Regions from separate parts of the Streptomyces sp. NPDC031049 genome, predicted to be linked through region 2. Evidence: predicted binding sites of a transcription regulator. Region 2 holds the regulator's gene; the other holds the start of a gene.

Region 1 (6,451 bases), on a different contig from region 2:
GCCGATCAGGCCGCGCAGGTGGTCCGCGGTGACGGTGAACGGCAGCTCCTGTTCGCCCAGTTCGTGCCGGGCCGCGACCTTGCGCAGCAGCCGGGCGACGGACCGCTCCAGGTTGCGCACGCCGGCCTCGCGCGTGTACTCGCCGGCCAGCTTGCGCAGCGCGCCCTCGTCGACGGTGACCTCGTCCTTGTCCAGCCCGGCCCGCTCCAGCTGGCGCGGCACCAGGTGGTCCCGGGCGATGACGATCTTCTCGTCCTCGGTGTAGCCGTCGAGCCGGACCAGCTCCATGCGGTCGAGCAGAGCCTGCGGGATGGACTCCAGGACGTTGGCGGTGGCCAGGAAGACGACGTCGGACAGGTCCAGCTCCACCTCCAGGTAGTGGTCCCGGAAGGTGTGGTTCTGGGCCGGGTCGAGGACCTCCAGGAGGGCGGCCGCCGGGTCGCCGCGGAAGTCCGAGCCGACCTTGTCGATCTCGTCCAGCAGGACGACCGGGTTCATCGACCCGGCCTCCTTGACCGCGCGCACGATCCGGCCGGGCAGCGCGCCGACGTACGTGCGCCGGTGGCCGCGGATCTCGGCCTCGTCCCGGACGCCGCCGAGGGCGACGCGGACGAACTTGCGGCCCATCGCGTGGGCGACGGACTCGCCCAGGGAGGTCTTGCCGACGCCGGGCGGGCCCACCAGGGCGAGCACCGCGCCGCCGCGCCGGCCGCCGACGACGCCGAGGCCCCGGTCGGCGCGCCGCTTGCGGACCGCGAGGTACTCGGTGATCCGCTCCTTGACGTCGTCCAGACCCGCGTGCTCGGCGTCCAGGACGGCCTTGGCGCCCTGGATGTCGTAGGCGTCCTCGGTGCGTTCGTTCCACGGCAGTTCGAGGACGGTGTCGAGCCAGGTGCGGATCCAGGAGCCCTCCGGCGACTGGTCGGAGGCGCGCTCCAGCTTGTCGACCTCCTTCAGGGCGGCTTCGCGGACCTTCTCGGGGAGATCGGCCGCCTCGACGCGTGCCCGGTAGTCGTCGGACTCCTCCCCCTCCTTCTCGCCGTTCAGCTCGCGCAGCTCCTTGCGGACGGCTTCGAGCTGACGGCGCAGCAGGAACTCGCGCTGCTGCTTGTCCACGCCCTCCTGGACGTCCTTGGCGATGGTCTCGGCGACGTCCTGCTCGGCGAGGTGGTCGCGCAGGTGCCTGGTGGCGAGCCGCAGGCGGGCGACCGGGTCGGCGGTCTCCAGCAGCTCGATCTTCTGGTCGGTGGTCAGGAACGGCGAGTAGCCGGAGTTGTCGGCGAGCGCGGAGACGTCGTCGATGGCCTGGACGCGGTCCACGACCTGCCAGGCGCCGCGCTTGCGCAGCCAGGCGGTGGCGAGCGCCTTGTACTCCTTCACCAGTTCGGCGATCTGGCCGGGCAGCGGGTCGGGCACGCTCTCGTCGATCCGGGTGCCCTCGACCCACAGCGCGGCGCCGGGCCCGGTGGTGCCGGCGCCGATCCGCACCCGGCCGCGGCCACGGATGAGGGCGCCCGGGTCGCCGCCGGCCAGCCGGCCGACCTGCTCGACCGTGCCCAGCACACCGGTCTTCGCGTACGTGCCGTCGATGCGGGGCACGAGCAGCACCCGCGGCTTGCCGGGCTCGGACCGGGCGGCGGCTTCGGCGGCCTCCACCGCGGCGCGGACCTCGGAGTCGCTCAGGTCCAAGGGGACCACCATCCCCGGCAGCACCACCTCGTCGTCGAGCGGCAGCACGGGCAGGGTGAGCGGTGTGAACTCCGTGGACTCAGCAGCCATGATCTCCCCTTCGGCAGTCAAGTTGAGTTATGCCGACTCAATGCTTGGCGGCCGGCGATTGTTCCCTCCGGGGTGTTCGCTCTCGGCGATCACCGCTGCCGCGGCGCCCGACCGGCCCCGTAGAGTGACGGCAGTAATAGGCGAGTGCGCTGGTCAGTCATTACGGGGGTGGGCGATGGACGGCATCGTGAGGGACTGGGTGGACGGCTGGGTCGTCTCCCGCATGGCGGCACCGCCCGTGATCGAGCCATGGGGCTGCACGATCGACGTCGGCCTCGAGCACCACGTCACCCGGCATGTGTTCGCGGCGACGGGCGACGCGGTGGACCTGGCGGACGTGCGCAAGGTCGCGGACACGGTGACCGGCGCGGGCGTCTGGCTGAAGGTCTTCCGGGACCCGGACGAGGTCGCCGCCGCCCTCGGCCCGGACTGGTGGATCGACCCCGAGCCCGGCTACCTCATGACCGCCCCGCTGACGGCGGCCCTCGACGGGCCCGCCCTCCCCGAGGGCTACCGGGCGCGCGTGTGGAGCCGGGGCGGCGTCGTACGGGTGGCCGTCGCCGCGCCCGACGGCTCCTGGGCCGCCCGCGGGCAGATCGCCCCGACCGGTGCGACCGCGGTCGCCGACCAGATCGAGACCGCCGCCGCGCACCGCCGCCGCGGCCTCGGCGCCTTCGTCATGCGCACGTTGCACCGGGCCGCGGTGGAACAGGGCGCCGAGACGGGGGTGCTGGCGGGGACGGCGGACGGGCGGGCGCTGTACGAGACGCTGGGCTGGCGGGTGCGCGCCCCGCTCACCAGCGCGAAGCGCACCCCGCACAGTGCGCCGTGAAGCCGCGCCGGGAAGCCGCTCCGTGAAGTCCCGCCGTGGAGTCCCGCCGTGAAGTCGCCCCGTGTAGTCCTCCCTGCCTCACCTGGAGTTCGCCGTTCGGGCACCGGACGGCCGCCGAAGTGCCAGGATGACGGGATGTCCCTCACGTACGACATTCCCGAAGTCCTGGACCGTCGTGAAGGCCCCTACGGCGAGGTCGTGCTGCGCCGGCACGGCCGGCTGCTCCAGATCATCGCCAACGGCTGCTTCCTGATGGACACCTCCGACGGCCGCTCGGAACGCCGGCTCGTCGACGCGGCGCTCACCGCCCTGGACGCCACCGGCCGCCGCCGGCCGGCGCCGCGCGTACTGATCGGCGGCCTGGGCGTCGGCTTCTCGCTGGCGCATGCGGCCGCGAATTCCCGCTGGGGCCGCATCACGGTCGTCGAGCGCGAACCGGCCGTCGTCGACTGGCATCGCACCGGCCCGCTGTCCGGCCTCACCCGCGAGGCCCTGGCCGACCCCCGCACGGACATCGTCGAGGCGGACCTGACGGAGTACGTCAATGAGACGTCCGCCACGTACGACGCCCTGTGCCTCGACATCGACAACGGCCCCGGCTGGACCGTCACCGAAGACAACGGCGCCCTGTACGCACCGGCCGGACTGGCCGCCTGCGCACGGGTGTTGAGCCCCGGCGGAGTGCTCGCCGTGTGGTCGGCACAGCCGTCTCCGGAATTCGAAGAAACCTTGCGTAATGCCGGGTTCCGGCAGGTGCGTACCGAAGAGATCCCCGTTGCCCGGGGCGTTCCGGACGTCGTGCATCTCGGCGTCGGACCTGGATAGCAATGGCCCCGCGGGTCCCCGTACGCTGCTGACCTGACGCGGTCATTCAAGCGTCAAGCGCGCAGTCATGCGCGGACGAGGGATCACCCCACGGATTCCGGCACAGCACACCTTCAGGGGCGGGCGATGGAGCAGACACAGACCTCCCACAGCGGCACGGCGGCGACCCCGGGCGCACAGCGCCGGGTGCTCGTGGTCGAGGACGACCAGACGATCGTCGACGCCATCGCGACCCGCCTGCGCGCCGAGGGATTCCTGGTGCAAACGGCGGGCGACGGCCCGGCCGCCGTCGACACGGCCGAGGCCTGGCAGCCCGACCTGCTGATCCTCGACATCATGCTGCCCGGCTTCGACGGGCTGGAGGTCTGCCGCCGCGTCCAGGCCGCCCGCCCGGTGCCGGTGCTGATGCTCACCGCCCGCGACGACGAGACGGACATGCTGGTCGGGCTGGGCGTCGGCGCCGACGACTACATGACCAAGCCGTTCTCCATGCGGGAGCTGGCCGCACGCGTGCACGTGCTGCTGCGCCGGGTGGAGCGCGCCGCCCTCGCCGCCAGCACCCCGCGCAGCGGCATCCTGCGCCTGGGCGAGCTGGAGATCGACCACGCCCAGCGCCGGGTGCGGGTGCGCAGCGAGGACGTCCACCTCACGCCCACCGAGTTCGACCTGCTGGTGTGCCTGGCGAACACCCCCCGCGCGGTGCTCTCCCGCGAGCAGCTGCTGGCCGAGGTGTGGGACTGGGCGGACGCCTCCGGGACCCGGACCGTCGACAGCCACATCAAGGCGCTGCGCCGGAAGATCGGCGCCGAGCGGATCCGTACGGTGCACGGCGTGGGGTACGCGCTGGAGACGCCGACGCCATGAGCCAGGGGCGGCAGGCCGCACGGAGGAGCCCCCGGGACCCGTGGGGCGGTGTACGCCCGTTCTCGATCAAGACCAAGCTGGGCGCCCTGGTCGTCACCTCGGTGCTGATCACCACCGGTCTGTCGGTGATCGCGGTGCACACCAAGACCGAGCTGCGCTTCATCACGGTCTTCTCCATGATCGCCACGCTGCTGATCACCCAGTTCGTGGCGCACTCGCTGACCGCGCCGCTGGACGAGATGAACGCGGTGGCCCGGTCCATCTCGCACGGCGACTACACGCGCCGGGTGCGCGAGAACCGCCGGGACGAACTGGGCGACCTGGCCGTCACCATCAACCGCATGGCCGACGACCTGGAGGCTCAGGACCGGCAGCGCAAGGAGCTGGTGGCCAACGTCTCGCACGAGCTGCGCACCCCCATCGCGGGCCTGCGCGCGGTGCTGGAGAACATCGTCGACGGCGTCACCGAGGCCGACCCCGAGACCATGCGCACGGCGCTGCGGCAGACCGAGCGGCTCGGCCGGCTGGTGGAGACGCTGCTGGACCTCTCCCGCCTCGACAACGGCGTCGTACCGCTGCGCCAGCGGCGCTTCGAGGTGTGGCCGTACCTGTCCGGGGTGCTGAAGGAGGCCAACATGGTCGCCTCCGCCCGCGCGGGCATCGCCTCCGGCTCCGGCAGCCACACCCGCACCGACGTCCATCTCCACCTCGACGTCACCCCGCCGGAGCTGACCGCGCACGCCGACCCCGAGCGCATCCACCAGGTCGTCGCCAACCTCATCGACAATGCGGTCAAGCACAGCCCGCCGCACGGCCGGGTGACGGTCAGGGCGCGGCGCGGGGCGCTGCCGGAGTCGCTGGAGCTGGAGGTCCTGGACGAGGGCCCCGGCATTCCGCGCTCCGAGTGGCACCGGGTCTTCGAGCGGTTCAACCGCGGGTCGGTCAGCCGGCCGCACGGTCCCGGCAGCGACGGCGGCACGGGGCTGGGCCTGGCGATCGCGCGGTGGGCGGTGGACCTGCACGGCGGCCGGATCGGCGTGGCCGAATCCGAGCGAGGTTGCCGGATTCTTGTCACCCTTCCGGGTCAGCAATCTGTGCCAAGTTGACGTAAAGTTCGAAGCGGAGCCTCAAGATCCATCGGCGTCCGCGCTGACGGACACGTGTGATCAGGCACAGGCCCGCGCGGGCCCCGCGCCGGGTGCGGGTACCCCCATCCCTCGTGGCCGGAACCTCGCTTGTTTCCCGCCATTTCCGAGCCCGAAACGCGCCCTGAGATGTGACTTACGCGACGATGAACGGGCCCGGCCTGACCTTCTCGGTCCGGGAGGCGTAGCCTTTATTCCCGCTGTCCATCACCTTGTGAAGCGGAAGAGGGCGGTTGCCGCCGTGTCGCCACAGTCCCCCAGTAACTCGAGCATCTCGACCGACACCGACCAAGCGGGCAAGAACCCCGCGGCCGCGTTCGGTCCCAATGAGTGGCTCGTCGACGAGATCTATCAGCAGTACCTCCAGGACCCCAATTCGGTGGACCGAGCCTGGTGGGACTTCTTCGCCGACTACAAGCCGGGGGCGGCCGCCGCCCAGGCTGCGTCGGGGAAGGCGGCCACGGGGGCCGCGGAGACCACCGGCGCCGCGCGGCCGGCCCAGGCGCAGGCCCCGGCCGCCCCGGCGCAGCAGGCCGCCCCGGCCCCCGCCGCTCAGCCGGCCGCCGAGCCGAAGCCCGCCGCGCAGGCCGCCAAGCCCGCCCAGGCGGCTCCCGCGGCCCCGGCCGCGCCGCAGGCGAAGCCCGCCGCCAAGGCCCAGGCCAAGGCCGCGCCCGCCAAGGACGCCGGCAAGGGCGCCGCGGAGTCCACCGAGGGCCCGGAGCTGGTCACGCTGCGCGGTCCCGCCGCGGCCGTCGCCAAGAACATGGACGCCTCGCTGGAGATGCCGACGGCCACGTCCGTCCGCGCCGTTCCGGTGAAGCTGCTGTTCGACAACCGCATCGTCATCAACAACCACCTCAAGCGCGCCCGCGGCGGGAAGATCTCCTTCACGCACATCATCGGGTACGCGATGGTGCAGGCGATCAAGGCGATGCCGTCGATGAACTGGTCGTACCAGATCAAGGACGGCAAGCCGACCCTGGTCAAGCCCGACCACGTCAACCTC
Region 2 (6,451 bases):
GGGTGTGGCCGAGGAACTCCCGTACCAGGGTCACGCTGCGCTGGTAGGGGTTGTCGGTACGGGTGCCGGCGGGTACGGGCTGGCCCAGTTTGAAGTACCGGACGAACTGACCGATGGCGCGCGCGAGCAGCGCCACGCCGACCACGGTCAGCACCAGCGACACGATGATCGCGGCGAGTTGCATGGGGGCTCCTCGGGCCTGCGAGATCTGATTACTAAGCGGTAACTTATGCAGTCCGTTCGAGACTACCCGCATCTTCTGCCGCACTGTAGCCAGGGCCGCGGTGATCTGCGTCGCTGAGGCAACCCTGAGCGCAGCGGTGTCGGGGCCCGGGTCTGCCGTGCGGCCGGAGCCTGCCGTTCATGGGGAATCGTGATGTTCGCCCTATTTTAGGTCGCCGCGCTACGGGAACACCGCCACCGTCGCCACCACCGCCGCCGCGCCGTCGTGCTCGCGCTGCCGCGGGCGCCCGTGCGTCACTCTGTCGTGAGGCGGATTTTCCCGTTCGCCGGGTCTGCGTTTCCGTATTGCCGCAGGTCAGAGCGTCGTTGCGTGTAAGGAACGGATAAGAGTTGAGTCAGCTCGACTCAGCTCTGTTGACCCAGCCCAGGCCGTCGTGCACACTTGAGCCTGTTCCACTCAAGTCAGCTGGAGGAATCAACCATGGCACGTGCGGTCGGCATCGACCTGGGCACGACTAACTCCGTCGTCAGCGTTCTGGAGGGCGGCGAGCCCACCGTCATCACCAACGCCGAGGGCGCCAGGACCACGCCGTCCGTCGTCGCCTTCGCCAAGAACGGCGAAGTCCTCGTGGGCGAGGTGGCCAAGCGCCAGGCGGTCACCAACGTGGACCGCACCATCCGGTCGGTCAAGCGCCACATGGGCACCGACTGGAAGATCAACCTCGACGGCAAGGACTTCAACCCGCAGCAGATCTCGGCGTTCATCCTCCAGAAGCTGAAGCGGGACGCCGAGTCCTACCTGGGCGAGAAGGTCACCGACGCGGTCATCACCGTCCCGGCGTACTTCAACGACGCCGAGCGCCAGGCCACCAAGGAGGCCGGCGAGATCGCGGGCCTGAACGTGCTGCGCATCGTCAACGAGCCGACCGCGGCGGCGCTGGCGTACGGCCTGGAGAAGGAGGACCAGACCATCCTGGTCTTCGACCTCGGTGGCGGTACGTTCGACGTCTCGCTGCTGGAGATCGGCGACGGCGTGGTCGAGGTGAAGGCCACCAACGGTGACAACCACCTCGGTGGCGACGACTGGGACCAGCGCGTCGTCGACTACCTGGTCAAGCAGTTCCAGTCCGGCCACGGCGTGGACCTGTCCAAGGACAAGATGGCGCTCCAGCGCCTCCGTGAGGCCGCCGAGAAGGCCAAGATCGAGCTGTCCTCCTCCACCGAGACCTCGATCAACCTGCCCTACATCACGGCGTCCGCCGAGGGCCCGCTGCACCTGGACGAGAAGCTCACCCGCGCCCAGTTCCAGCAGCTCACCAGCGACCTGCTCGAGCGCTGCAAGATCCCGTTCCACAACGTGATCAAGGACGCCGGCATCCAGCTGAGCGAGATCGACCACGTCGTCCTCGTCGGCGGCTCGACCCGTATGCCGGCCGTCGCCGAGCTGGTCAAGGAGCTGACCGGCGGCAAGGAGGCCAACAAGGGCGTCAACCCGGACGAGGTCGTCGCCGTCGGCGCCTCGCTCCAGGCCGGTGTCCTCAAGGGCGAGGTCAAGGACGTCCTGCTGCTCGACGTCACCCCGCTGTCCCTCGGCATCGAGACCAAGGGCGGCATCATGACCAAGCTGATCGAGCGCAACACCACGATCCCGACCAAGCGCTCGGAGATCTTCACCACGGCCGAGGACAACCAGCCGTCGGTGCAGATCCAGGTCTACCAGGGCGAGCGCGAGATCGCGGCGTACAACAAGAAGCTCGGCATGTTCGAGCTGACCGGTCTGCCCCCGGCGCCGCGCGGCGTCCCGCAGATCGAGGTCTCCTTCGACATCGACGCCAACGGCATCATGCACGTCACGGCGAAGGACCTCGGCACCGGCAAGGAGCAGAAGATGACCGTCACCGGCGGCTCCTCGCTGCCGAAGGACGAGGTCGACCGCATGCGCGAGGAGGCCGAGCGCTACGCGGAGGAGGACCACAAGCGCCGCGAGGCCGCCGAGACCCGCAACCAGGGCGAGCAGCTCGTCTACCAGACCGAGAAGTTCCTCAAGGACAACGAGGACAAGGTCCCGGGCGAGATCAAGACCGAGGTCGAGGAAGCCGTCAACGAGCTGAAGGAGAAGCTCAAGGGCGAGGACACGGCCGAGATCCGCACCGCCACCGAGAAGGTCGCCGCCGTCTCGCAGAAGCTGGGCCAGGCGATGTACGCCGACGCCCAGGGCGCGCAGGCCGCCGGCGGGCCCGAGGGCGCCGCGGCCGGTGGCGCCAAGCAGGCCGACGACGACGTGGTGGACGCCGAGATCGTCGACGACGAGCGCAAGGACGGTGCCGCGTGACGGAGGAGACCCCGGGTTTTGACGAGAAGCCCGACGTCCCCTCCGGCGCCGAGAACACCGACGACGCCGAGCCGAAGGCCGCCGCCCCCTCCTCGGAGGCGGGGGCGGCCCCGGCCGGGGACGCGAGCCAGGACGCGGGTCTGGTGGCCCAGCTGGACCAGGTGCGTACCGCGCTGAACGAGCGCACGGCGGACCTCCAGCGGCTCCAGGCCGAGTACCAGAACTACCGCCGCCGGGTCGAGCGGGACCGGGCCGCCGTCAAGGAGATCGCCATCGCGAACCTCCTGACCGAGCTGCTCCCGGTGCTCGACGACATCGGCCGCGCACGGGAGCACGGCGAGCTGGTCGGCGGGTTCAAGTCCGTCGCCGAGTCGCTGGAGACGGTCGCGGCCAAGCTGGGCCTCCAGCAGTTCGGCAAGGAGGGCGAGCCCTTCGACCCGACGATCCACGAGGCCCTGATGCACTCCTACGCCCCGGACGTCACCGAGACGACGTGCGTGGCGATTCTGCAGCCCGGGTACCGGATCGGCGAGCGCACCATCCGCCCCGCGCGGGTGGCCGTGGCCGAGCCGCAGCCGGGTGCGCAGACGGTCAAGCCGGCCGAGGAGAGTGCCGAGGGCAAGGCGGAGTCCGCGGAGAACAAGGAGAGCGGTGGCCCGGACGAGGGCTGAGCTTGAATCGATGGGACCTGCATCGATGCGAGAGGAGGGACGTCGGGGATGAGCACCAAGGACTTCATCGAGAAGGACTACTACAAGGTCCTCGGCGTCCCCAAGGACGCCACCGAGGCCGAGATCAAGAAGGCGTACCGGAAGCTCGCCCGCGAGTACCACCCGGACGCCAACAAGGGCAACGCCAAGGCCGAGGAGCGCTTCAAGGAGATCTCCGAGGCGAACGACATCCTCGGCGACCCCAAGAAGCGCAAGGAGTACGACGACGCCCGCGCCCTCTTCGGCAACGGCGGCTTCCGCCCCGGCCCCGGGGCGGGCGGCGGCTCCTTCAACTTCGACCTGAGCGACCTCTTCGGAGGCGGCGCCCAGGGCGGCGGCCAGGGGGCCGGCGGCTTCGGCGGCGGACTCGGTGACGTCTTCGGGGGTCTGTTCAACCGCGGCGGTGCCGGTGCGGGCACCCGCACCCAGCCGCGGCGCGGCCAGGACATCGAGTCCGAGGTCACCCTGAGCTTCACGGAGGCCATCGAGGGCGCCACGGTGCCGCTCAGGATGTCCTCCCAGCAGCCCTGCAAGGCCTGTTCGGGCACCGGCGACAAGAACGGCACGCCGCGCGTGTGCCCGACCTGCGTCGGCACCGGCCAGGTGGCGCGGGGCTCCGGCGGCGGCTTCTCGCTGACCGACCCGTGCCCGGACTGCAAGGGCCGCGGCCTGATGGCCGAGAGCCCCTGCGACGTCTGCAAGGGCTCCGGACGCGCCAAGTCCTCGCGGACGATGCAGGTCCGCATCCCGGCCGGGGTGTCGGACGGACAGCGGATCCGGCTGCGGGGCAAGGGCGCGCCCGGCGAGCGGGGCGGCCCGGCGGGCGACCTGTACGTGGTGGTCCACGTCAAGGAGCACCGCGTCTTCGGCCGCAAGGGCGACAACCTCACCGTCACCGTCCCGGTCACCTTCGCCGAGGCGGCGCTCGGCGGGGAGGTGCGGGTCCCGACCCTGGGCGGGCCGCCGGTCACGCTGAAGCTGCCGGCGGGCACGCCCAACGGGCGGACCATGCGGGCCCGCGGCAAGGGCGCGGTCCGCAAGGACGGCACCCGCGGCGATCTGCTGGTCACCGTCGAGGTGAGTGTTCCGAAGGACCTGACGGGGAAGGCTCGTGACGCGCTCGAGGCGTATCGCGAGGCGACCGCGGGCGAGGACCCGCGGGCGGAGCTGTTCCAGGCCGCGAAGGGAGCTTGATTCGAGATGGACGGCCGTCGACGCAATCCGTATGAACTGACCGAGGACACCCCGGTCTACGTCATCTCGGTGGCGGCCCAGCTCTCCGGCCTGCACCCGCAGACCCTGCGCCAGTACGACCGCCTGGGCCTGGTGTCGCCGGACCGCACCGCCGGCCGGGGCCGCCGCTACTCGGCCCGCGACATCGAACTGCTCCGGCAGGTGCAGCAGTTGTCGCAGGACGAGGGCATCAACCTGGCCGGCATCAAGCGCATCATCGAACTGGAGAACCAGGTCGCCGCCCTCCAGGCCCGGGTCGCCGAGCTCCAGGACGCGCTCGACGGCGCGGCCACGGCGATGCGCCAGCGGGAGGCGGCGGTGCACGCCTCGTACCGCCGTGACCTGGTGCCCTACCAGGAGGTGCAGCAGACCAGCGCGCTGGTGGTGTGGCGTCCGAAGCGGCAGCAGTCGGACTGACACCGCCTCGGCGCGGCGCGAGGGCCCGGAGATCCGTAGGGATCTCCGGGCCCTCGCGCATGCCGTGCCGGCCCGCTGACAGCAAGTGCCGTGACCGGTGCAGGATCCTGACAGCGTCCGGTCTTCAGCCGGTGCCCCGGCACTGGCAGAGTCGGAGGCATGGAGAACACGGGGGAAACGCAGAAGGCGCGCCGTTGCACCATCGTCAGGAAGGGGTTCCCGGCCCTCGCGCTGGGCCTGCTGGTCGCCCTGCCGGTGAGTACGACGGTGGGCGCGACGGTCACCGGCAAGGGCGGGCCGTCGGTCCGGGTGTCGGTCAACGGGTGGCAGTGAGACGGACGGGATGAAGGACACGGAGTTCCAGGACCTGGTGCTGGTGCGCAGACCGCGGGGCACCGCGCCCGCCGCGACCGCCGTGGTCAGAATCCTCGGCAAGCTGCCCGAGGGGTGGGAGCACTCCTGGCGACTCGACGAGGACGGGGGCCGGATCCAGTTGCGGATCCGGCCCCCGGCCGGTTCGCCGCCCTCGGCGGCCCGGACCTGGCTGGCCGAGGCCCTCGGCGATCCGGCACTGCACTCCTGGACCACCGACGCCGCCGGCACCGCGGGCGTCGACGCCGCCGGCTGACGGTCAGATCCAGCCCCGCTCCCGGGCCAGCAGGGCCGCGTGCGGGCGGTTGCTGGCGTTCAGGGTGCGCAGGACGTCGGCGACGTGCCGGCGGTAGGTGCGCAGCGAGACGCCCAGTTCGCGGGCGCCGATCTCGTCCTTGGTGACGCGGCACATGGACTTCAGGACCTCCAGCTCCATGGGGGAGAGGGAGACAGCGTCCGCGTCCGGGTCGCCGAGCAGCCGGTCCAGGTCGGTGGCCCGGTCCCAGATCTTCTCGAACAGGGCCAGGATGCTGGCCACCAGCCCCGGTTCCCGGGCGACCAGGGCGCCGCGCGAGGTGTCCTCGGGGTCGGCCGGCACCAGGGCCGTGTGCCGGTCGTAGACGAGGACGCGCTCGGTGATGTCCGGGGCGACCCTGATCCTGGCGCCCTGGGCGCTCAGCGCGCGCAGGTAGGCCGCGGTCGCCGCGTCGCCCAGCGCCGCCTCGAGGACGACGCTGCGGATGCGCACCCCGCGGCGCAGACAGCGGCTGTCCAAGGGACGCGCGTGCTCGATGTTCTCCGGGGTGAGCGCCTGGTAGGGCTCGACCGAGAGGATCTCCTCGCGGGCGAAGAAGGCGAGGTCGTCGATCCGCTCCCGGATCTGCGCCAGGTTGGTCATCCGCTCGACGCCGCCGCCCGCCGAGGTGCGGGCGCCCTGTTCGGCGCGGAGTTCCTCGACCAGGTGGCGGGGTCTGGTCACCTGCTGCAACTCGTGGTGCAGCTCGCTGAGTCTGCGGTCGGTGAGCAGGCCGACCGCGATCTCGGGGTCCGCGGCCGTCAGGGTGCCCTCCTGCTCGCCGGGCCGCAGCAGACCGAGGCCGGTCAGGCGGCCCAGTGCCGCGCGGACCTCCTCCTGCGGTGCGTGCAGCAGCAGCTGGATGTCCTCCGCCGACGTGCCCGGATTCCTCAGGAAGTGGCGGTAGAC

The links. The regulator HspR, encoded in region 2, represses chaperone genes until heat shock. The targets are predictions, from matches to a motif close to TTGAGNNNNNNNNNCTCAA.
Region 1: the regulator HspR is predicted to act here: its motif matches at 1,802-1,820, upstream of lon (endopeptidase La).

The regions. Positions count from the first base shown of each region.
Region 1 is NZ_JBVIGC010000001.1:124,091-130,541, forward strand. It holds gene lon (endopeptidase La) at 1-1,779, opposite strand, end outside; gene ACZ45Q_RS00575 (GNAT family N-acetyltransferase) at 1,955-2,611, shown strand; gene ACZ45Q_RS00580 (spermidine synthase family protein) at 2,747-3,436, shown strand; gene ACZ45Q_RS00585 (response regulator transcription factor) at 3,563-4,300, shown strand; gene ACZ45Q_RS00590 (sensor histidine kinase) at 4,297-5,406, shown strand; gene ACZ45Q_RS00595 (multifunctional oxoglutarate decarboxylase/oxoglutarate dehydrogenase thiamine pyrophosphate-binding subunit/dihydrolipoyllysine-residue succinyltransferase subunit) at 5,687-6,451, shown strand, end outside.
Region 2 is NZ_JBVIGC010000004.1:328,463-334,913, reverse strand. It holds gene ACZ45Q_RS09240 ((Fe-S)-binding protein) at 1-184, opposite strand, end outside; gene dnaK (molecular chaperone DnaK) at 665-2,515, shown strand; gene grpE (nucleotide exchange factor GrpE) at 2,512-3,186, shown strand; gene dnaJ (molecular chaperone DnaJ) at 3,235-4,419, shown strand; gene ACZ45Q_RS09220 (heat shock protein transcriptional repressor HspR) at 4,426-4,875, shown strand; gene ACZ45Q_RS09215 (hypothetical protein) at 5,035-5,208, shown strand; gene ACZ45Q_RS09210 (hypothetical protein) at 5,219-5,503, shown strand; gene ACZ45Q_RS09205 (helix-turn-helix transcriptional regulator) at 5,507-6,451, opposite strand, start outside.